4 regions of the Nocardiopsis sp. LDBS0036 genome follow, and region 4 is predicted to be linked to each of the others. Evidence: predicted binding sites of a transcription regulator. Region 4 holds the regulator's gene; each other region holds the start of a gene.
The links. Region 4 encodes LexA, which represses DNA repair genes until DNA is damaged. Its sites were predicted from a motif close to TCGAACANNTGTTCGA; they were not measured.

Region 1 (5,033 bases), 140 kb from region 4:
ATCGAGTACGTCAACCCGGGCACGGGCGTGGTCACGCCGGGCGACGCGATCTCCCGGCACCGCGACTGGCTGGAGACCGAGTGCCCGGGCAACGCCTTCTCCGAGGTGTTCGACAGCGCGGTCCGCCAGCGCGTCATCGCGGGCCTGGCCTAGGCGGACGGGGGGTGCCCGCCGGAGCCGTGGTCCGCACGCGGTCCACGGCCGCCCCGACGGGTACTCCCTGGTCGGGGCGGTACGGCCCGCCCCTCGGGGCTCGTGGAGAAACCCGGGTGCCGCACTCGGACTCTGCGCGTATCGTGAGCGCACTCCGACCCGAGGGGAGAGGCGTGACCATCGCACAAGACAGACCGATACTGCCGTCAGTGATCCTGGAGACCGAGCGCCTGCGGCTGCGCCCGTTCGTCGAGGGCGACGTCGACGACGTACACGCGTCCTGCACCGACGCCGAGCTCCAACGCTGGCTCCCCCTCCCCCTTCCCGGGGTGCCCTACACCCGGGAGGAGGCCGAGCGGTGGTGCTGTGAGGTGGCCCCCGCCCTGCGTACCTGCGGTGAGGGACAGCAGTGGGCCATGGTCGAGCGGGAGTCCAAGCGGCTCGTGGGCTCGGTGGGCCTGGTGCGTGTCGTGTGGGCGTCGATGAACACCGAGGTCGGGTACTGGGTCTCGCCGTGGGGCCGCGGCCGCGGATACGCGACGGAGGCCGCCGTGGCCGTCTCCCGCTGGGCGCTGGACCAGGGCTTCCAGCGGGTGGAGATCAAGGCCGCCACCGGCAACACCGGGTCGCGCCGGGTCGCGGAGCGGTCGGGGTTCAGCCTGGAGGGCGTCGAACGCAGCGCGATGCCGCTGCACGAGGGCCGCGCCGACCTGGCGGTGTACAGCCTGCTCCCCGGCGACCTGGGCTGACCGGCGCACCCCGTCCGCACCGTGCTCCCCAGCCGCACCGGTCGTACCGGGCACGCGGCCGGGGCCGCACGCCCCCCGGCCCGCGGTCGCGGAGCGTACGGGGCACGCGGACGGGGCCGCGTCGCGGTCGCGGAGCGTACGGGGCCGCAGCGGACGTGCCCGGCGGCTGCCCCACGAACGGACACCGCCCGAGCGGGTACCGCGTGCGCGGCGCCACCGGGGATCGGCGCGGAGGAGGGCGGGCGCGGGGCGGGCGGCGTCAGCCGGGGCCCGGTGGGGGCACGGCGAGCCGGCCCGGGGGCCGCCCCCGAGCGCGCCCTACCCCCACACGCGGGAGAGCAGCCACCTTCCGGTGGCCGTGTCGTGGCGCAGTTCGTACACCCCCTGGGACTGGGCCGTGCCCGCCTCCACCCGCCAGTGCCTGCGCTCGGGCGCCTGGGACTCACGCGCCGGTGTCCAGTCCATGCGCAGCGTGACCCAGTGTTCGAGGATCCTGCGCACTCCGTACACCCTGCCGTTCCACACGAACCGGGCCGGGCGCCCCTCGTCCTCGACGACGGTCACCTCCGCCCCGTAGTACCGTCCCACGACACTTCCCCTCAGCATCATCCGCCTCCTGTCAGTCCCGGCACACGCCACCGGGACACCCATCCGTGGGGAAGACGCGGCCAGGTGTTCGAACGTGTGTTCTAATCCTAGCGAAAACCGGTGCCTCCGGGGAACCGTTTCGGCGCGAGGGGCATCCCCACGACTGACACGGCGCGTCCGCGCGCCGCTTTCGAACACCCCGCCCCCGGATCCGGGCCCCGCGTCCGTGGAAGCCGAGGGGGCTGTCAGTCCAGAACGCACCAGCGTGACGGCATCGGTACGCTGTGAGCGCGAACTCCACGATTCATATGAGGACCCCCAACTGTGACGTCGAACGGGCACCAGAGCGGCAAACCCCTGCGCGCGGGGGACCCGCGCGAACTCGACGGTTACCGCATCGTGAGCCGTCTCGGCCGGGGCGGTATGGGCACCGTCTACCTCGCCAGGGACGCCTCCGACCGACCCGTCGCAGTCAAACTCATCCACCCCGACCTGGCTGACGACGAGTCCTTCCGGCTGCGCTTCGCCCGCGAGGTCGAGTCCGCGCGCCGTGTGGCCCGCTTCTCCACCGCGGGGGTGATCGACGCCCGCCTGGAGGGCGATCCCCTCTTCATCGTCTCCGAGTACGTGCCGGGCCCGAACCTGGACGAGGCGGTCCGCGCGGACGGCTCGATGACGGGCGGCACCCTGGAGGGCCTGGCCATGGGCGTGGCCGCGGCGCTCACCGCCATCCACGGCTCCGGCGTGGTCCACCGCGACCTCAAACCCGCGAACGTACTGCTCTCCCCGGTCGGCCCGAAGGTCATCGACTTCGGCATAGCCCGCGCCCTGGACGAGGCGGCGGACGCGGTCACCCGCTCCAGCCAGCTCATGGGCACCCCCTCGTACATGGCCCCGGAGCTGATCCTGGGCGAGCGGGCCACCGCGGCCGCCGACATCTTCGCGTGGGGCTGCCTGGTGGCCTTCGCCGGTACCGGCACCGCCCCCTTCGACGCCGCCACGGTGCCCGCCGTCCTGCACAACATCTCCTCGGCACCGCCGCGCCTGGACGGCCTGGACCCGGATTTGTACGACCTGGTCAACGCGGCGCTGGACAAGAACCCGGCCAACCGGCCCACCTCCAAGCAGCTCCTGGCCAGGCTGACCGGCCAGGAGGACCCGCAGGAGGCCGAGGTGGAGCGCACGATCAGCACCTCGTGGGCCCCGCCGAGCAGTTCCCCGGTCCCGGGGCAGCCGCCCCAGGACACCGGGGTGCGGGAGAGCGGGCCCGCGGCGCACCAGACGCCGAGCGGACCGCAGCAGGTGGACGCGCGGCACCCGGACAGCGGACCGCAGCAGGGCGCCGCGCTCCCGGACGGCGGCCAGCCCCTCCACACGCAGGCCGCGCGGCACAACCCGTACGTGCCGCCCGCCCACGTCCAGCACCCGGTACAGCCGCCCCACGTGGTCCAGCAGCCCGGCGTGGAGCAGCACCACGGCAACCCGGGGCCGCAGCCCCCGGGACCCCAGCCGGGCACGGGGCACGGCGGGTACCCGCCCCAGGGCCAGCCTCCGATCCATGGCCAGCAGGTTCCCGGCCACTACGCCAACTCCGGCGGTCAGGCCCCCTGGACGCACCAGGCGCACGGCGGTTACGCGTCCTCGCCCCAGGGCCGGCCCGCCTTCAACGCCTACTCCGGTCCCGGCGGTCCGGGAAACCCCGGCGGACCCGGCGGTCCGGACCCAGCGGGCCGACCCGCCGGGCCGTCCGGCGGCTCCCCGCGCAGACGCAGGCGTCTGGTGGTGATCGGCGCGGCCGCGGGCGCGGTCGTCCTGGTGGCCGCCGTGGGCGCGACGGTCCTGCTCAACGGCGGCCCGGAGATCCCGGAGAACACCGTCTCCGTCTACAACACCGATTTCACCACCGATCCCGGCTGGGTCAGCAGGACCTACGAGCACGAGGAGTCCGACGGCTACTGGGCCGAGCGCAGGGGCGCCCTGCTCCAGCTCGACCCCGAGGACAGCCCCAGCCGGGGCGAGGTCGTGTCGCTGGACCGCGAGGAGGTCCTGCCGGACGACGTCCTGGTGAGTACCACCGCGTACGTGGTCCAGGGCCCGGAACAGGCGACGTTCGGCGTGCGCTGCTGGGACAACGACGGCGAGGAGTACCGGAGCCAGTACGAAGGACTGCTGCGCTACGACGGCCAGCGCGCGGAGATCCGCCGGATGCACGAGGCCGAGGGCGACATCACCCTCGGCGAGACCACCGACGTCGCCGGATACACCCCCCAACCCCTCTTCGACGAGTCGGTGCGCGAGGAGTACGGCTACGAGGAGCGCGACCCCCTCGGGTTCGACCACGAGAACATCCCCACCAACACCGTCACCCTCTCCTGCTCCCTGCAGGAGGACGGGGACGGCAACGAGGTCATGGAGCTCTCCCTGTGGGTCAACGGCGAGCACGCCGTGACCGCGGTGGACGAGGAGCCCCTCCCCGACGACGCCGAGGCCGTGGAGGACCGCCGCAGGGTCGGCATCGTCACCCGCTCCGGACCGGGCAACGACTTCCTGGGCGTGCTGTACACCGCGTTCTCGGTCCACGAGATCCTCGAGGAGGACCAGTCGGCCAGCCCGCCGTGGCCGGTCCCGGCTCCGAGCTGACATGATGCCGGGAGCCGACCCGGAAGGAGCAGTGGACCCATGCGTGCCATCGTGATCGAGGAGAACGGCGGGCCCGAGGTGCTGCGGCTGGCCGAGAGGGACGACCCGGCGCCCGGTCCCGGGGAGGTCCTGATCGACGTCGAGGCCCGCGGGGTCAACTTCATCGACATCTACCAGCGCAGCGGCCTGTACGACGTCCCGCTCCCCTATGTCCCGGGGATGGAGGGCGCGGGCGTGGTGGCCGCCGTTGGCGAGGGCGTCACCGACCTGTCCGTGGGGCAGCGGGTCGGCTGGGCGATGGCCCCCGGCGCGTACGCCGAACGGGCCGTGGTCAAGGCCTCGCTGGTCGTCCCCGTCCCCGACGCGGTCTCCGCCGAGCAGGCCGCCGCCCTGCTGCTCCAGGGCATGACCGCCCACTACCTGGTCCGCTCGGTGTACCCGGTGGCCGAGGGCGACACCGTGCTGGTGCACGCGGCCGCGGGCGGCACCGGCCTGCTGGTCACCCAGCTGGCCAAGGAGCGCGGCGCGCGCGTCATCGGCACCGTGTCCACCGAGGAGAAGGAGCGCATCGCCCGTGGGGCGGGCGCGGACGAGGTGGTGCGCTACACCGAGACCCCCGTGGCCGAGGCGGTGCGCGACCTCACCGGCGGCGAGGGGGTGGCCGCGGTCTACGACGGCGTCGGCCGGGACACCTTCGACGCCAGCCTGGCGTCGCTGCGCCCGCGCGGCGTGCTGGCGCTGTTCGGGCAGTCCTCGGGAGAGGTGGCCCCGGTGGACCCGCAGCGGCTCAACTCCGCCGGTTCGGTGTACCTGACCAGGCCCTCGCTGGCCTACTTCGTGGCCGACCGCGAGGAGCTGCTGGGCCGGGCCGGCGACCTGTTCGCGCTGGTGGGCGAGGGCCGT
Region 2 (5,033 bases), 360 kb from region 4:
GAGGGAGAGGCGTTGAACGCCAGGATCGCGCTGGTCATCGGTACCAGCAGTGGAGGGGTGGGCCGCCATGTGCGCTCGCTGGGCGCGGGCCTGGCCGCGCGCGGCCACCGGGTGGCGGTGCTGGGCCCGGCCTCCGCCGAGCGCGAGTTCGGCTTCACCTCGGAGGGCATGCGCTTCTCCCCGGTCGGCATCGGAGCGGCGCCCTCCGCGGGCGATCCCGGCGCGGTGCTGCGCCTGCGCGCCCTGACCCGGGGCGCGGACGTGGTCCACGCGCACGGGCTGCGGGCCGGGGCCCTGTGCGCGCTGGCCGGCGCCTCTCCGCTGGTGGTGACCGCGCACAACGCGCCGCCGCTGGTGCGGGGGGCGCTGTCGGCGGCCTACCCGGTGCTGGAGCGGATCGTGGCGCACCGGGCGGACGTGGTGCTGGGGGTGTCGGGCGACCTGGTGCGCAGGCTGCGCTCGGTCGGGGCGCGCGACGCGCGGCTGGCGGTGGTGGCCGCTCCCGAGACCGGCGCTCCGGTGAACGGGCGCGAGGCCACCCGGGCCGACCTGGCGGTGCTGCCGGAGCGGCCGCTGCTGCTGACCGTCGCCCGCCTGGCCGAGCAGAAGGGGTTGGACATGCTCCTGGCGGCGGCGCCTGCCATCGCCGACCGCCGCCCCGAACCGGTGGTGGCGATCGCCGGGGACGGGCCCCTGTGGGGGCAGCTGCACGACACGGCCGCGGAGATGCGCGCGGACGTGCGCATGCTGGGGCACCGCGCGGACGTGGCGGACCTGCTGGCGGCGGCGGACGTGTTCTGCCTGACCAGCCAGTGGGAGGGGCCCTCACTGGTGATCATGGAGGCGTTGCGCGCGGGGCTGCCGGTGGTCTCCACGCGGGTCGGCGGCATCCCGGACCTGTACTCGGGGACGGTGCTGATGGTGCCGCCGGGGGATCCCGCGGCCTTCGCCGCCGCCGTGGGCCGGGTGCTGGACGACCCGGCGCTGGCCGAGGACCTGCGGGCGCGCTCGCGCGAGGCGGCCAAGGCGCTGCCGAGCGAGGAGGACGCGGTGGAGGCCGCCGCGGGCGTGTACAAGACGGTGCTGCGGCGGTGACGTGGGGCGCGAGGGGAGCGGGGGGCGGGATGGCCCCGGGGTTGGGTGGACCTGTCCCCGGGGTGCGGTCGATGCCACCTCCACCGGGACTTCACCTCGCGGGGGTGGAGATGTCATCCTGGACTACGGTCCGGTGTGTGCCGCCCACGGTGTGGCACCGGTATCCTGGCCTGACACGTGAGGGGAGTATCCCTGTCGCGGCGGTGCCGTCATCACGGCGGACAGAGTCGTCCTCCCGGTGCCGCCGGTTCGCAGCGCTTCGCTGCGAGCGGGAGAGACCTCCGGTGGTTCGACGTGCGTGCACACAGCCCGCGCGCACTGACCGGAGGAGAGACTTTCCGTGAACGTTCCCTTGTGGGTGTGGGTCGCCACGATCGGCGCCATGGTCGCCATCCTGGTGATCGACCTCATCATCGTCGACCATCCCTGGAGCAAGACGAAGGGGCCCCAGGAGTTCGGCATGAAGCAGGCCGCCTGGTGGGCGGCCTTCTACATCGGCATCGCCATCATCTTCGGCTTCGGTGTCTGGTACTTCGGCGGAGGCGGCGCGGGCGCCGAGTACTTCGCCGGGTTCGTCACCGAGAAGAGCCTGAGCATCGACAACCTCTTCGTGTTCTACCTCCTGATGGGCTCCTTCGCGGTGCCCAAGAAGTACCAGCACGAGGTCCTGCTCGTCGGCATCGTCATCGCGCTGGTCATGCGCGGCATCTTCATCGTCCTGGGCGCCCAGGTCATCAACGCCTGGAGCGAGGTCTTCTACCTCTTCGGCGCCTTCCTGATCTACACCGGTTACAAGATCGTCCGCGACCACATGAAGGGCGACGAGGAGGAGAAGGACTTCACCCAGACCCCGGTGGTCCGCCTCCTCAAGCGCTTCTGGCCGGTGACCGACGACTACCACGGCGCCCACCTCACCGTGAAGCTCGACGGCCGCCGCCACATCACGCCGATGCTGCTGGTCATCGTCGCGATCGGCATGATCGACCTGGTCTTCGCCGTCGACTCCATCCCGGCGATCTTCGGTCTGACCCAGGACGCCTACATCGTCTTCACCGCCAACGCCTTCGCCCTGCTGGGCCTGCGCCAGCTGTACTTCCTGCTGGCCGGTCTGATGGACCGCCTGGCCTACATCAGCTGGGGCCTGTCGGCGATCATGGTCTTCATCGGCGTCAAGATGATCCTGCACGCCCTGCACGAGAACGGCGTGCACGTGCCCGAGGTCGGCATCGGCCTGTCGCTGACCGTCATCCTGGGCATCATGACCATCACCATCGTCGGCAGCCTGATCAAGTCCCGCGCCGACGAGCGCAAGAACCCCGAGCTCAAGACCGAGCGCGACCCCTCCGTCGACTCCCCGGCGGACCGCTCCTGAGCGGACGGCGGGCCCGCGGGCGCGTCGAGGACATTCCGGGAAACGGCCGGATTCGAACAGCTGTTCGTCTATAGTGGTGGCACCCTGAGCGCTCCGGCGCCGGGGTGCCACCTTGTTCTGCGAGGTGGAAGAAACCGTCGTCGGCGGTCGTTAGGCTGGACGGGCGGGAGAGGCGAGCGTCCTCCCCCCTCTCCTCAGCGGCCCGTCTCCGGGGCCCGGGCGGTCTCCGGGAGGTCCCGACCGCCGCACGCGAAGTTCCACACGGGTCAGCCGACGTCACGCGACGGGGTCCGCGTCCTGTGCGCCAGAGCCGAAGGATGTCTCACTCGATGGTCGAACAACTGGTAGTCCGGGGAGCCCGGGAGCACAACCTCAAGGACGTCTCGCTGGACCTGCCGCGCGACTCCATGATCGTGTTCACCGGCCTGTCCGGTTCGGGCAAGTCGTCGCTGGCCTTCGACACGATCTTCGCCGAGGGCCAGCGGCGCTACGTGGAGTCGCTGTCGGCCTACGCCCGCCAGTTCCTGGGGCAGATGGACAAGCCGGACGTGGACTTCATCGAGGGCCTGTCCCCGGCGGTGTCCATCGACCAGAAGTCCACCAGCCGCAACCCCCGCTCCACAGTCGGCACCATCACCGAGGTCTACGACTACCTGCGGCTGCTGTGGGCGCGCGTCGGCGTCCCGCACTGTCCCGAGTGCCGCCGCGAGATCGCCCGCCAGACCCCGCAGCAGATCGTGGACCGCGTCCTGGAGATGGAGGAGGGCACCCGCTTCCAGGTGCTCGCCCCCGTCGTGCGCGGACGCAAGGGCGAGTACGTCGAGCTGTTCAAGGACCTGCAGTCCAAGGGCTACACCCGCGCGGTGGTGGACGGGCAGGCCGTGCGCCTGGACGAGGCGCCCAAGCTGGGCCGCTACGACAAGCACGACATCGCCGTGGTCGTGGACCGCCTCAGCGTCAAGCCCTCCTCCCGCGGGCGCCTGACCGACTCGGTGGAGACGGCGCTCAAGCTGGCCGGGGGCACCATCATCCTGGACTTCGTGGACGTGGAGGCCGGGGACCCCGACCGCGAGAAGGTCTTCTCCGAGCACCTGTACTGCCCCTACGACGACCTGTCCTTCGAACAGCTCGAACCGCGCTCCTTCTCCTTCAACGCCCCCTACGGCGCCTGCGCCGAGTGCTCGGGCCTGGGCACCCGCATGGAGGTCGACCCCGAACTCCTGGTCCCCGACCCCGAGAAGACGCTGGCCGAGGGCGCCATCGGCCCCTGGTCCGGCGGGCCCAACAGCGGCTACTGGGAGCGCATCCTCAAGGCGGTGGGCGAGGCGATCGGCTTCGACCTGGACACCCCCTGGGAGCGGCTGCCGCGCCGCGCGCGCAAGGCCCTGCTGGAGGGGCACGACACCCAGGTCCACGTCAGCTACCGCAACAGGTACGGGCGCAACCGCTCCTACTACACCGAGTTCGAGGGCGTCATCCCCTGGGTCAAGCGCCGCCACTCCGAGACCGAGAGCGACTACGGCCGCGAACGGCTGGAGGGGTACATGCGCACCGTGCCCTGCCCGACCTGCGAGGGCACCCGCCTCAAGCCGGTCGTGCTCGCGGTGACCGTGGGCGGCAAGTCCATCGCCGAGGTGGCCCAGATGCCGCTCAGCGACAGCGCGGCCTTCCTGGCCGGGCTCACGCTCTCCGAGCGCGACGCGGTCATCGCGGCCCAGGTGCTCAAGGAGATCAACGCCCGGCTCGGCTTCCTGCTCGACGTCGGCCTGGACTACCTGAGCCTGGCGCGCTCCTCGGGCTCGCTCTCGGGCGGGGAGGCCCAGCGCATCCGCCTGGCCACCCAGATCGGCTCCGGCCTGGTGGGCGTGCTGTACGTGCTGGACGAGCCCTCCATCGGCCTGCACCAGCGCGACAACGCGCGCCTGCTGGAGACCCTCCAGCGCCTGCGCGACATCGGCAACACGCTCATCGTCGTGGAGCACGACGAGGACACCATCCGCGCCGCCGACTGGGTCGTGGACATCGGCCCCGGCGCGGGTGAGCACGGCGGCCACGTCGTGGTCTCGGGGATCGTGGACGAGCTGCTCACCTCCGAGGACTCCCTCACCGGCGAGTACCTGTCCGGCAAGCGCGGCATCGAGGTGCCCGTGGAGCGCCGCCCCCTCACCCGGGGGCACGAGCTGGTGGTCCGGGGAGCGCGCGAGAACAACCTCCACGGGGTCGACGTCGCCTTCCCGCTGGGCGTGTTCACCGCCGTCACCGGCGTGTCCGGCTCGGGCAAGTCCACCCTGGTCAACGAGATCCTCTACAAGGCGCTGGCCAAGGAGCTCAACGGGGCGCGCGACGTGCCCGGCCGCCACCTGCGGGTCAACGGCATGAACAAGGTCGACAAGGTCGTGCACGTGGACCAGAGCCCCATCGGGCGGACCCCGCGCTCCAACCCGGCCACCTACTCGGGGGTCTTCGACCACATCCGCAAGCTGTTCGCGCAGACCACCGACGCCAAGACGCGCGGCTACCAGCCGGGCCGGTTCTCCTTCAACGTCAAGGGCGGCCGCTGCGAGGC
Region 3 (5,033 bases), 3.1 Mb from region 4:
GTCCGGCCTCGCCGAACGTGTCCAGGACCGAGGTGACGACCTCCTCCTCGTACTCCCGACGGTGCAGCGCCCGCTCCAGCTGGGCGCGGGTGCGCGGGGAGTGGGTGAGCATCCGCAGGACCAGGGCGCGGGCCTCGGCCTCGGGGTCCTTCCCGGGCGGGGCCGCCCCGCCCGGGGAGGGGCCGTCGTCCTCGGGGTGGTGCCGGTCCGGGGACCGGCTCCCCTCACGCATCAGCCGCGGGCGCCTTGGGGGTCCTGGCCGCGGCGCGCTTGGCGGGTGCCTTGGCCGCGGCGGCCGGGTCCGCAGCCGCCTCAGCGGCGGCCTTGGCCGGTTCGGCGGCCGGGCCGGAGGCGCTGTCGTCGCCCTTGACGGGCACGCCCAGCTTCTCCTTGATCTTCTTCTCGACCTCGTTGGCCATGTCGGCGTTCTCGCGCAGGAAGTTGCGCGCGTTCTCCTTGCCCTGGCCCAGCTGGGTGCCCTCGTAGGTGTACCAGGCGCCCGACTTGCGGACGATGCCGTGCTCCACGCCCAGGTCGATGAGGCTGCCCTCGCGCGAGACGCCCACCCCGTAGAGGATGTCGAACTCGGCCTGCTTGAAGGGCGGCGCGACCTTGTTCTTGACGACCTTGACGCGGGTGCGGTTGCCGACCGCGTCGGTGCCGTCCTTGAGCGTCTCGATGCGGCGCACGTCCAGGCGCACCGAGGCGTAGAACTTGAGCGCCTTGCCGCCGGTCGTCGTCTCGGGCGAGCCGAACATGACGCCGACCTTCTCGCGCAGCTGGTTGATGAAGATCGCGGTGGTGTTGGTCTGGTGGAGCGCACCGGCGATCTTGCGCAGCGCCTGGGACATCAGGCGGGCCTGGAGTCCGACGTGGCTGTCGCCCATCTCGCCCTCGATCTCGGCGCGGGGCACCAGGGCCGCCACGGAGTCGATGACGATGATGGAGACCGCTCCGGAGCGGATGAGCATGTCGACGATCTCCAGCGCCTGCTCACCGGTGTCCGGCTGCGAGAGCAGCAGGTCGTCGGTGTTGACGCCGATCTTCTTGGCGTACTCGGGGTCGAGCGCGTGCTCGGCGTCGACGAAGGCCGCGATGCCGCCCATCCGCTGGGCGCTGGCCACCGCGTGCAGGGCGACGGTGGTCTTACCGCTGGACTCGGGGCCGTAGATCTCCACGACGCGGCCCCGGGGCAGGCCTCCGATGCCGAGCGCCACGTCGAGCGCGATCGCCCCGGTGGGGATCGACTCCACCGGCGGGCGGTCGTCGTCGCCCAGGCGCATGATGGAGCCCTTACCGAACTGCCGCTCGATCTGGGCGAGCGCTGTTTCGAGAGCCTTGTCTCGGTCTCCAGATGCCACGGGATACCCCTGTTGTTGGGTGGATGCCTTTTTCTTCATGGTGAGCACGACGCTACGCGGTCGCTACGACAATCGCGACGTCCCACGTCCGCCTGTGGATAACCCACCCTACCCGAACCTGTGTTCGATGTGGCGTACGAAACGGATGCGACCTCGCGGGAGGTCCGTCGCCGGATCAGCGTCTGGAGGCGGGCAGGTCGAAGGCGTCGCACACGGCGCGCCACACCTCCTTGGCCGCCACCCCGTCGGCGAGCGCCTGCTCGACCGTGCGGGACCCGAGCCCCTCCAGGACGTGGTCGCGGGCCACGCTCTGCGCGTAGGCCTCGCCGAACTGCTCGTGCATGTTGTGCCAGAAAACCGTGAGTCTCATCGGGCCCAGTATCGGTGATCGCGGCGTCCGCCGCGCCCCCTCCCCTTTGTCGCCGCCCGCGGGCAGACTGGCGGCATGAGCCGTGCGCCCCGCCCCCTCGAACGCTTCGGACCCGCCACCAGGGCCTGGTTCGACCGGGCCTTTCCCGCGGGCCCCACCCCCGCCCAGACCGGCGCCTGGGAGTCGGTCCAGCGCGGGAGGAACACCCTGGTGGTGGCCCCGACCGGCTCGGGCAAGACCCTGTCGGCCTTCCTGTGGTCGCTGGACCGGCTGTCCTCGGCCCCCGTCCCCGAGGACCGCGCCCGCCGCTGCCGGGTGCTGTACGTGTCCCCGCTCAAGGCCCTCGCGGCCGACGTGGAGCGCAACCTGCGCGTCCCCCTGGCCGGGATCGCGGCCGCCGCCGAGGCCGGGGGGCACGCGGTCTCCCCGGTCACCGTGGGGGTGCGCACCGGCGACACCCCCGCCGCCGAGCGGCGCAGGCTCGCCACCCGGCCGCCGGACGTGCTCATCACCACGCCCGAGTCGCTGTTCCTGGTGCTCACCTCGCGGGCCAGGGAGGGGCTGGCCGGGGTGGAGACGGTCATCGTCGACGAGGTGCACGCGCTCGCGGGGAGCAAGCGCGGCGCGCACCTGGCGCTGAGCCTGGAGCGGCTGGACGCCCTGCTGGACCGCCCGGCGCAGCGGATCGGCCTGTCGGCGACCGTGCGCCCGCCCGACCTGGTGGCGCGGTTCCTGGGCGGCGCGGACGTCGTGGCCCCGCCCGGCTCCCCCGGCATGGACCTGCGCGTGGTGGTGCCCGTCCCCGACATGGAGGAGCCCGGCGTCCCGGAGCCGACCCGGCCCTCCGGCGGCGGGGACGCCCGGGACGCGGGCGGCGGGTCCCTGTGGCCGCACGTGGAGCGGCGGGTCCTGGACCTGGTGGAGGCCCACCGCTCCACCATCGTGTTCACCAACGGACGCCGCACCGCGGAGAAGCTGTGCGCCCGCGTCAACGACCTGCACGCCGAGCGGCACGGCGGGCGTCTGCCTCCGGAGGAGGTACCCGCCCAGGTCATCGCCCAGTCCGGGCACAGCCGCGGCGGCCCGCCGGTGGTCGCCCGCGCCCACCACGGCTCGATGTCCAAGGCCGAGCGGGCCCTGATCGAGGACGAGCTGAAGCAGGGGAGGCTGCGCTGCGTGGTGGCCACCTCCAGCCTGGAGCTGGGCGTGGACATGGGCGCGGTCGACCTGGTGGTGCAGGTGGCCTCGCCGCCGTCGGTGGCCAGCGGCCTGCAACGGGTCGGCCGGGCGGGGCACCAGGTGGGCGAGACCTCGCGCGGGGTGTTCCTCCCCCGGTTCCGGGGCGACCTGCTGGCGACGGCCGTGGTGGTCGGGCAGATGCGCGCGGGCGCCATCGAGCGCCTGGAGATGCCGCGCAACCCCCTGGACGTGCTGTCACAGCAGGTCGTGGCGATGGCCGCCATGGACGACTGGCCGGTGTCCGAACTGGCCGCCCTGGTCCGGCGGGCCGCGCCCTTCGCCGACCTGGCCGACACGGTGCTGGAGTCGGTCCTGGACATGCTCTCCGGCCGCTACCCCTCGGACGAGTTCGCTGAGCTGCGCCCCCGCCTGGTGTGGGACCGGGAGGCGGACGTGCTCCGGGCGCGCCCGGGCGCGCAGCGGCTGGCGGTGGTCAGCGGCGGCACCATCCCCGACCGGGGCGTGTACGGGGTGCACCTGACCGGGCGGGACGGGGACCCCGCGCCGGGACGGGCCCCCACCCGGGTCGGCGAGCTGGACGAGGAGATGGTCTACGAGTCGCGGGTGGGCGACGTGTTCGTGCTGGGGTCCACCTCGTGGCGGATCGAGGCGATCACCGCCGACCGGGTGCTGGTCTCCCCCGCGCCGGGGCGGCCGGGCCGGATGCCGTTCTGGAAGGCCGACGCGCAGGGCAGGCCCGCGGAGCTGGGCCGGGCGGTGGGCGCGCTGACCCGGGAGCTGGCCGCGGCGGAACCGGCGCGGGCGCTGGCCCTGGCCGAGGGGGCCGGACTGGACGCGTGGGCCGCGCGCAACCTGGTGGAGTACGTCTCCGAGCAGCGGGAGGCCACCGGGCACGTGCCCGACGACCGGACCGTGGTCGTCGAGCGCTTCCGCGACCAGGTCGGGGACTGGCGCGCGGTCGTGCACTCCCCGCTGGGCGCGCGGGTGCACGCGCCGTGGGCGATGGCCCTGGCGCGGCGGCTGCGGGACCGGTTCGGCGCGGACGCGCAGGTCGTGCACGGCGACGACGGGATCGTGCTGCGGCTGCCGGACGCCGGGGGCTGGGACCGGCCGGGCGAGCTGGCCGACCTGGTGGCGCTGGACCCCGAGGAGGTGGAGGAGGCGGTCACCGGGGAGCTGCCCGGGTCGGCGCTGTTCGCCGCGCGGTTCCGCGAGTGCGCGGCGCGGGCCCTGCTGCTGCCCCGCCAGCGGCCGGACCGGCGGATGCCGCTGTGGCAGCAGCGGCTGCGGGCCTCCAACCTGTTGTCGGTGGCGGGCCGCTACGGGTCGTTCCCGATCGTGCTGGAGGCGGTGCGCGAGTGCCTGCGGGACGTGTTCGACGTGCCGGCCCTGGTGGAGGCGCTGGAGGGCATCCGGTCCCGTCGGACACGGGTGGTGGAGGCGCGCACCGAGGCGGCGTCGCCGTTCGCGCGCTCGCTGATGATGGAGTACACGGCGGCGTTCCTGTACGAGGGGGACGCCCCCGCGGCCGAGCTGCGCGCGCAGGCGCTGACCCTGGACGCCTCGCTGCTGGCCGACCTGTTGGGCGAGGCGGACCTGCGGGAGCTGCTCGACCCGCGCGTGGTGGAGGAGGTCGGCGCGCTGCTGCAGCGGACCGCCCCCGGCTCGGGTGCCCGGGACGCCGAGGGCGCGGCCGACCTGCTGCGCGAGGTGGGGCCGCTGACCACGGAGGAGGCCGGGGCCCGGGGAGCCCGGCGGGAGTGGCTGGAGGAGCTGGAGTCCGCGGGCCGGGTGGTGCGGATGGCCGTGGCGGGCGCCGAGCGCTGGTGCGCGGTGGAGGACGCGGCGCGGCTGCGCGACGCGCTGGGCGCGCGGCCGCCCGCCGGCGTCGCCGGGGCCCTCCTGGAGCCGGTGGAGGCGCCGACCCGCGACCTGGTCTCGCGCTACGCGCGCACGCACGGGCCGTTCTCCGCCGGGGAGGCGGCGGCGCGGCTGGGGCTCGGCGCGGACGTGGTGGAGGGCGTGCTGCGGGAGCTGTCCCGGCTGGGGCGCGTCCACCAGGGCGGGTTCCGGCCCGGGGGGACGGGCACCGAGTGGTGCGA
Region 4 (5,033 bases):
ACGAAGTCCTCGATGTCGGGGTGGTCGACGTCCAGGACGACCATCTTTGCGGCCCGGCGGGTGGCGCCGCCGGACTTGATGGTCCCGGCCGAGGCGTCGGCGCCGCGCATGAAGGAGACGGGGCCTGACGCGGTCCCGCCGGAGGAGAGCAGTTCCTTGCTGGAGCGGATGCGCGACAGGTTCACACCCGCGCCGGACCCGCCCTTGAAGATGATCCCCTCCTCCTTGTACCAGTCCAGGATCGACTCCATGGTGTCGTCCACGGACAGGATAAAACACGCGCTGACCTGGGCTTTTGAGTTCGTGCCGACGTTGAACCACACCGGGGAGTTGAAGCTGAACAGCTGGTGGGCGAGGGCGTGCTTGAGCTCGTGGTCGAAGACCTCGGCGTCCTCGGCGGAGGCGAAGTAGCCGTGTTCGCGGCCGGTCTCGGTGTAGACGCCGACGACGCGGTCGATGAGCTGTTTGAGGCTCCACTCGCGTTCGGGGGTGCCCACCGCGCCGCGGAAGTACTTGCTCGTCACGATCTGGGTGGCGTTCATCGACCAGGAGGAGGGGAACTCCACCCCGCGCTGCTCGAAGTTGACCGTGCCGTCGCGCCAGTTGGTCATGACGACGTCGCGGCGCTCCCACTCCAGGGAGTCGTAGGGGTGCGTGCCCGGGGTGGTGAAGACGCGCCTCACCCTGATCCCCTTGCGGCTGCCCTTGCCCTTGCGTCCGGCCGGACCGCTGGTGGTCTCCGTCATCGCCGGGTCTCCCCTCACTCGTGGGCACGGTCACCGACCGTGCCCGGCGTCCTTGTCCCGGGGGTGGTGTGGCACCGCAGGCGGTCGGCGTGCGGCCGCGAGGGGCGCTACCCCGTGGCGGCGCCGCTCCGGCCGCCGGTCCCGGCGCCCCCGTCGGTCTCGGCCTCTCGGTCCTGGCGCAGGCTGGCGATCTCGGCCTCGAAGTCGGAGAGGCTCTCGAAGCCCCGGTAGACGCTGGCGAAGTGCAGGTAGGCGACCTCGTCCAGGTCGCGCATCGGCCCCAGGATGGCCAGGCCGATCTCGTGGGCCGGTACCTCGGCCAGGCCGCGGCCGCGGATCTCCTCCTCGACCTGCTGGCCGAGCTTGGCCAGGGCGTCCTCGGAGACGGGGCGGCCCTGGCAGGCCCGGCGCACCCCGGCGATGATCTTGGTCCTGCTGAAGGGCTCGGTGACCCCCGAGCGCTTGGCCACCATCAGCAGGACGGTCTCCTGGGTGGTGAACCTGCGCTCGCAGACGGGGCAGGACCGGCGGCGTCGGATGGCCGCGCCGTCGTCGGTGGACCTGCTGTCGATCACCCGGGTGTCCGGATGGCGGCAGAACGGACAGTGCACCCTGGTTCACCTGCTTCTCTCACCGAACGACAACGCCTAGGTACCACTAAACCACAACTTCTGGGCAATCGCCCCTGTCGCCACACCAGATGTTGTGGTCGAACCTAGACTTCTTCCTGACCCGCCGCAACCCCGGCACGGGCGTGTCACGGACACGACCGAACGGCCGCGCGGCATCGCGGTCCGCGGCGGCGGGACGGGGCGGGGAGGTCGGCGCGGGCGGATCGCTGCGGGGGCGGCCCGGCACCGCGCTCAAGGATAGCGTCGCCGCCCGGAGCCCCCGCGCCCCGGCGGCGGGCGTCGGAATCCCGGCGTCGCGGGGATTTCGGTCGAGCCTTCGCCCCGGGATAAGACCCCCGTGCCTGGCCGGAACCGCTGCCACGGACACGCGTTCGCGCATTCCGGGGACAACAGCGCGTGAACGCGTGTACACACGTAAGTGCAGGCCGGAAATTGTCCGCGAATACGCGCGACGGCAATTGTCCCCAGCCTCGAACGCTTGTTTGATATCACCGTGTGCAACGACTAAAGTTGACCTTGATTTCACACCGGTTTCGCCATCACGTGGACCCCCAGGTCGGCACGGTCGCGGACCGGGGGTGGCCAGTCACACAAGCAGGCCCTGACCGAACCGAATGCCGAGGAGGCCCGGCCGTGCCGGAGGAGAATCCCGGAACCGCAGACACCGCCACCGTTCTCGCACCAGCGGAGAACACGGGCGGGTCCACGCCCGAAGCCCCCAAACTCACCGCGCGCCAGCAGAGCGTGCTGAACTGCATCCAGCGCTATGTCCGGGAGCGGGGTTTCCCCCCGTCGATAAGGGAAATCGGGGAAGCGGTCGGCCTGTCGAGCCCGTCCAGCGTGGCGCACCAGCTCAAGGTCCTCCAGCGCAAGGGTTACCTGCACCGGGACCAGAACCGGCCGCGCGCGGTGGAGCTGCGCACGCCCGGGCGCGCCTCGGGGCGGACCCTGGTGCCCGAGGACATCGACCTCTCGCGCGCCGCCGCCGTGCCGCTGGTCGGCCGGATCGCCGCCGGTGGTCCGATCCTGGCCGAGGAGTCGGTGGAGGACGTGCTCGCCCTGCCGCGTCAGCTGGTGGGTGAGGGGCGCCTGTTCATGCTCACCGTGGTCGGCGACTCGATGACCGACGCCGCCATCACCGACGGCGACATGGTGGTGGTGCGCCAGCAGCAGGACGCCAACAACGGCGACATCGTGGCGGCGCTGCTCGACGAGGAGGCGACCGTCAAGGTACTGCGCCGCGAGGAGGGCGGCCACGTGTGGCTGATGCCGCGCAACGAGGCCTACGAGCCGATCAACGGCGACGACGCCACCATCCTCGGCAAGGTGGTCGCGGTCATGCGCCGCGTCTGAGGTCCCCGCGTACCCGCGTCTCCGGTCCCTCTCCCCTCGGAGGGATCGGGGGCGCTTCCCCCTGTGGACGATGCGGGGCCGACGGACGCGGGCCGCTAGGCTGAGGAGGTGTTCACACGTGCCTCCTCCCCCGCCGCCCGCTGGCGCACCGCACTGCTCGGTGCGGCGAGCGCCGTCCTGTTGACCGCCTCCTGCGCCCCCGCCGACGACGGGGCCGCCGAGGCGCCGGGGGTCGGCGGCGTCGAGCGCGAGGTGGCCTTCGAGGGCGGCGGGCACGAGGTGTCCGGCACCTTCCGGATGCCCCAGGACGTCTCCGGTACCGTTCCGGGCGCGCTCATCATCTCCGGCAGCGGTCCCACCGACCGCGACGGCAACAGCTCCGTGCGCCCCGACGCCAACACCAACCAGAACCTGTCCCGGGTGCTCGCCGAGGTCGGGGTGGCCTCGCTGCGCTACGACAAGTACGGCAGCGGTGCGGACTTCGAGACGCCGGACCCCGGCGGCGAGGTCGCGCCGGTGGACCCGGTGATCTTCGACGAGCAGGTCGCGGCCGCCTACGAGGAGCTCGTCTCCCAGCCCGAGGTGGACCCCGAGCGGGTGGTCGTCGTCGGGCACAGCGAGGGCGCCCTGTACGCGCTGCGCGCCCACGATCTCATCGGCGCGGAGCACCCCTCCCCCGCGCTCGTGCTGGCCGCGCCTCCCGGTACGCGCTACCTCGACCTGATCGACCGCCAGCTCACCGAGCAGGCGCGTGCCGTCGAGGCCTCGGGTCAGGTGGAGGAGGGACAGGTGGTCCAGCTCCTCTCGGACTCCCGCGCCGGACGGGCCGCGATCAGGTCCGGGCGTGCGCTCAGCGGGGTGGAGATGCCCAGTGGGGGCCTGGGCGTCTACACCCCGGTCAACGAGGACTTCCTGGCCTACATGGACGCCTTCGACCCCGTCGACCTGGCGGAGGACCTGCCCGGGGGCACCCCGGTGCTGGTGCTGTGGGGGGAGCGGGACGCGCAGGTCTCCCGGCAGGACGTGGACCGGCTGATGACCGGTCTGGACGGCGCGCGACGGGTGGACGTCCCCGACACCGACCACATCTTCCGCCGCTACCGGGACGAGCCCGGGGCCACGGTCCTGGACGAACAGCGCCCCTTCGCCGAGGAGGTCGCGCCCGCGCTGGAGGAGTTCCTGGGCACGGCCTGGTAACCGCGCCGGAGCCTCACTCGGGGATGGAGTCCGGCAGCGCCTCGGTCACGGACAGCGCGAACTCCTCGGCGCCCGCGACCATGCGCTCCCGGTCGCCCGGGTTCTGCGCGTCGTAGCTGGCCGCCAGGCTGTAACAGGTCTCCAGGTACAGGTTGGACACCCGGGCGCCGACGCAGGCGACCGTGTACGGGTCCTCCTGGACCCAGGCGACCGCCTCCTCGCCGACGCCTTCCAATTCCTGCGCGTCGTACTGGGAGGTGGTGGTGCGCAGGTTGTCGGCGGCCGTCGTGACACCGCCCGGGTCGGGGGCGGCCACGGCCACCAGCGTCGCGGTGGCCGGAACCCGTTCGCCGGGGCCGCCGGGGGTCGCCCACCGGCACTGCCAGCCGGAGCCGAACGCCTCCTGCGGGCCGCCGACCGGTTCCTCGACCTCCAACCCGTGGTCGGGCACCAGTTCGTCCAGCGTCCCGGTCTCGGCGACGGAGCACTCGGGCGCCGCCCCGAAGTCGCTCGCCTCCGGGGTGTCGCGCGTCACCACGTACCAGATCGCCCCGGCGGCGAGCACGACCAGCACCAGGGCGGCGGCGACCACGGCGGCGGTGGCGCAGCCCCGGCTCTGCGGTTGGACGGAGGCCACCACCTCGGGCGCGGGCTGCTGGAGGTGGGGTTGCTGCCACGGGGGTCCCGGGGGCGGCGGATACTGCCCCTGCGGGGCCTGGTGGGGGTGGTAGGCCTGCTGTTGTCCGTGGGGTTGTGGTGCCTGAGACGGCGGAGGCTGTTGGTGCCCCTGCGGCTGTGGAGGATGTGATTCCAGGGGTCCCTGCTGCCCCTGCGGCTGCCCATGTGTTTGCGGCGCCTGTGGTTGCTCGGGGTCGCCCTGACCGTGCGACTGCGGCGCCTGCGGAGACTGGTGGGCTTCCTGGGGCCGCTCGGGGTCCCGCGGATCGGGGTGCTGGTCGCTCACAGGGCCTCTCCGAGCTGCACGGCGAACTCCACTGCCAGGTCCCGGGCCTCTCCGAAGTCGACCGGCTCGGTGCCGGAGGTCCCTGCGTAGGACACCCGCACCAGCAGGTTGTCGGTGGGGAAGGCCAGTTCGGCGGTACCC

Region 1: the regulator LexA is predicted to act here: its motif matches at 1,579-1,594, upstream of UIS43_RS10845 (DUF6504 family protein).
Region 2: the regulator LexA is predicted to act here: its motif matches at 2,520-2,535, upstream of uvrA (excinuclease ABC subunit UvrA).
Region 3: the regulator LexA is predicted to act here: its motif matches at 1,474-1,489, upstream of recA (recombinase RecA).

Annotation. Positions count from the first base shown of each region.
Region 1 covers NZ_CP141103.1:2,587,412-2,592,444, forward strand. Annotated here, with positions in the region: gene UIS43_RS10835 (peptidoglycan recognition family protein) at 1-153, shown strand, start outside; gene UIS43_RS10840 (GNAT family N-acetyltransferase) at 327-902, shown strand; gene UIS43_RS10845 (DUF6504 family protein) at 1,221-1,511, opposite strand; gene UIS43_RS10850 (protein kinase) at 1,815-4,130, shown strand; gene UIS43_RS10855 (quinone oxidoreductase) at 4,170-5,033, shown strand, end outside.
Region 2 covers NZ_CP141103.1:2,094,942-2,099,974, reverse strand. Annotated here, with positions in the region: gene murJ (murein biosynthesis integral membrane protein MurJ) at 1-16, shown strand, start outside; gene UIS43_RS08745 (glycosyltransferase family 4 protein) at 13-1,095, shown strand; gene UIS43_RS08740 (TerC family protein) at 1,436-2,467, shown strand; gene uvrA (excinuclease ABC subunit UvrA) at 2,797-5,033, shown strand, end outside.
Region 3 covers NZ_CP141103.1:5,889,377-5,894,409, reverse strand. Annotated here, with positions in the region: gene recX (recombination regulator RecX) at 1-232, opposite strand, end outside; gene recA (recombinase RecA) at 225-1,361, opposite strand; gene UIS43_RS25070 (DUF3046 domain-containing protein) at 1,537-1,731, opposite strand; gene UIS43_RS25065 (ATP-dependent helicase) at 1,807-5,033, shown strand, end outside.
Region 4 covers NZ_CP141103.1:2,452,258-2,457,290, forward strand. Annotated here, with positions in the region: gene UIS43_RS10270 (LAGLIDADG family homing endonuclease) at 1-746, opposite strand, end outside; gene nrdR (transcriptional regulator NrdR) at 854-1,357, opposite strand; gene lexA (transcriptional repressor LexA) at 2,012-2,731, shown strand; gene UIS43_RS10285 (S9 family peptidase) at 2,840-3,928, shown strand; gene UIS43_RS10290 (hypothetical protein) at 3,942-4,568, opposite strand; gene UIS43_RS10295 (hypothetical protein) at 4,889-5,033, opposite strand, start outside.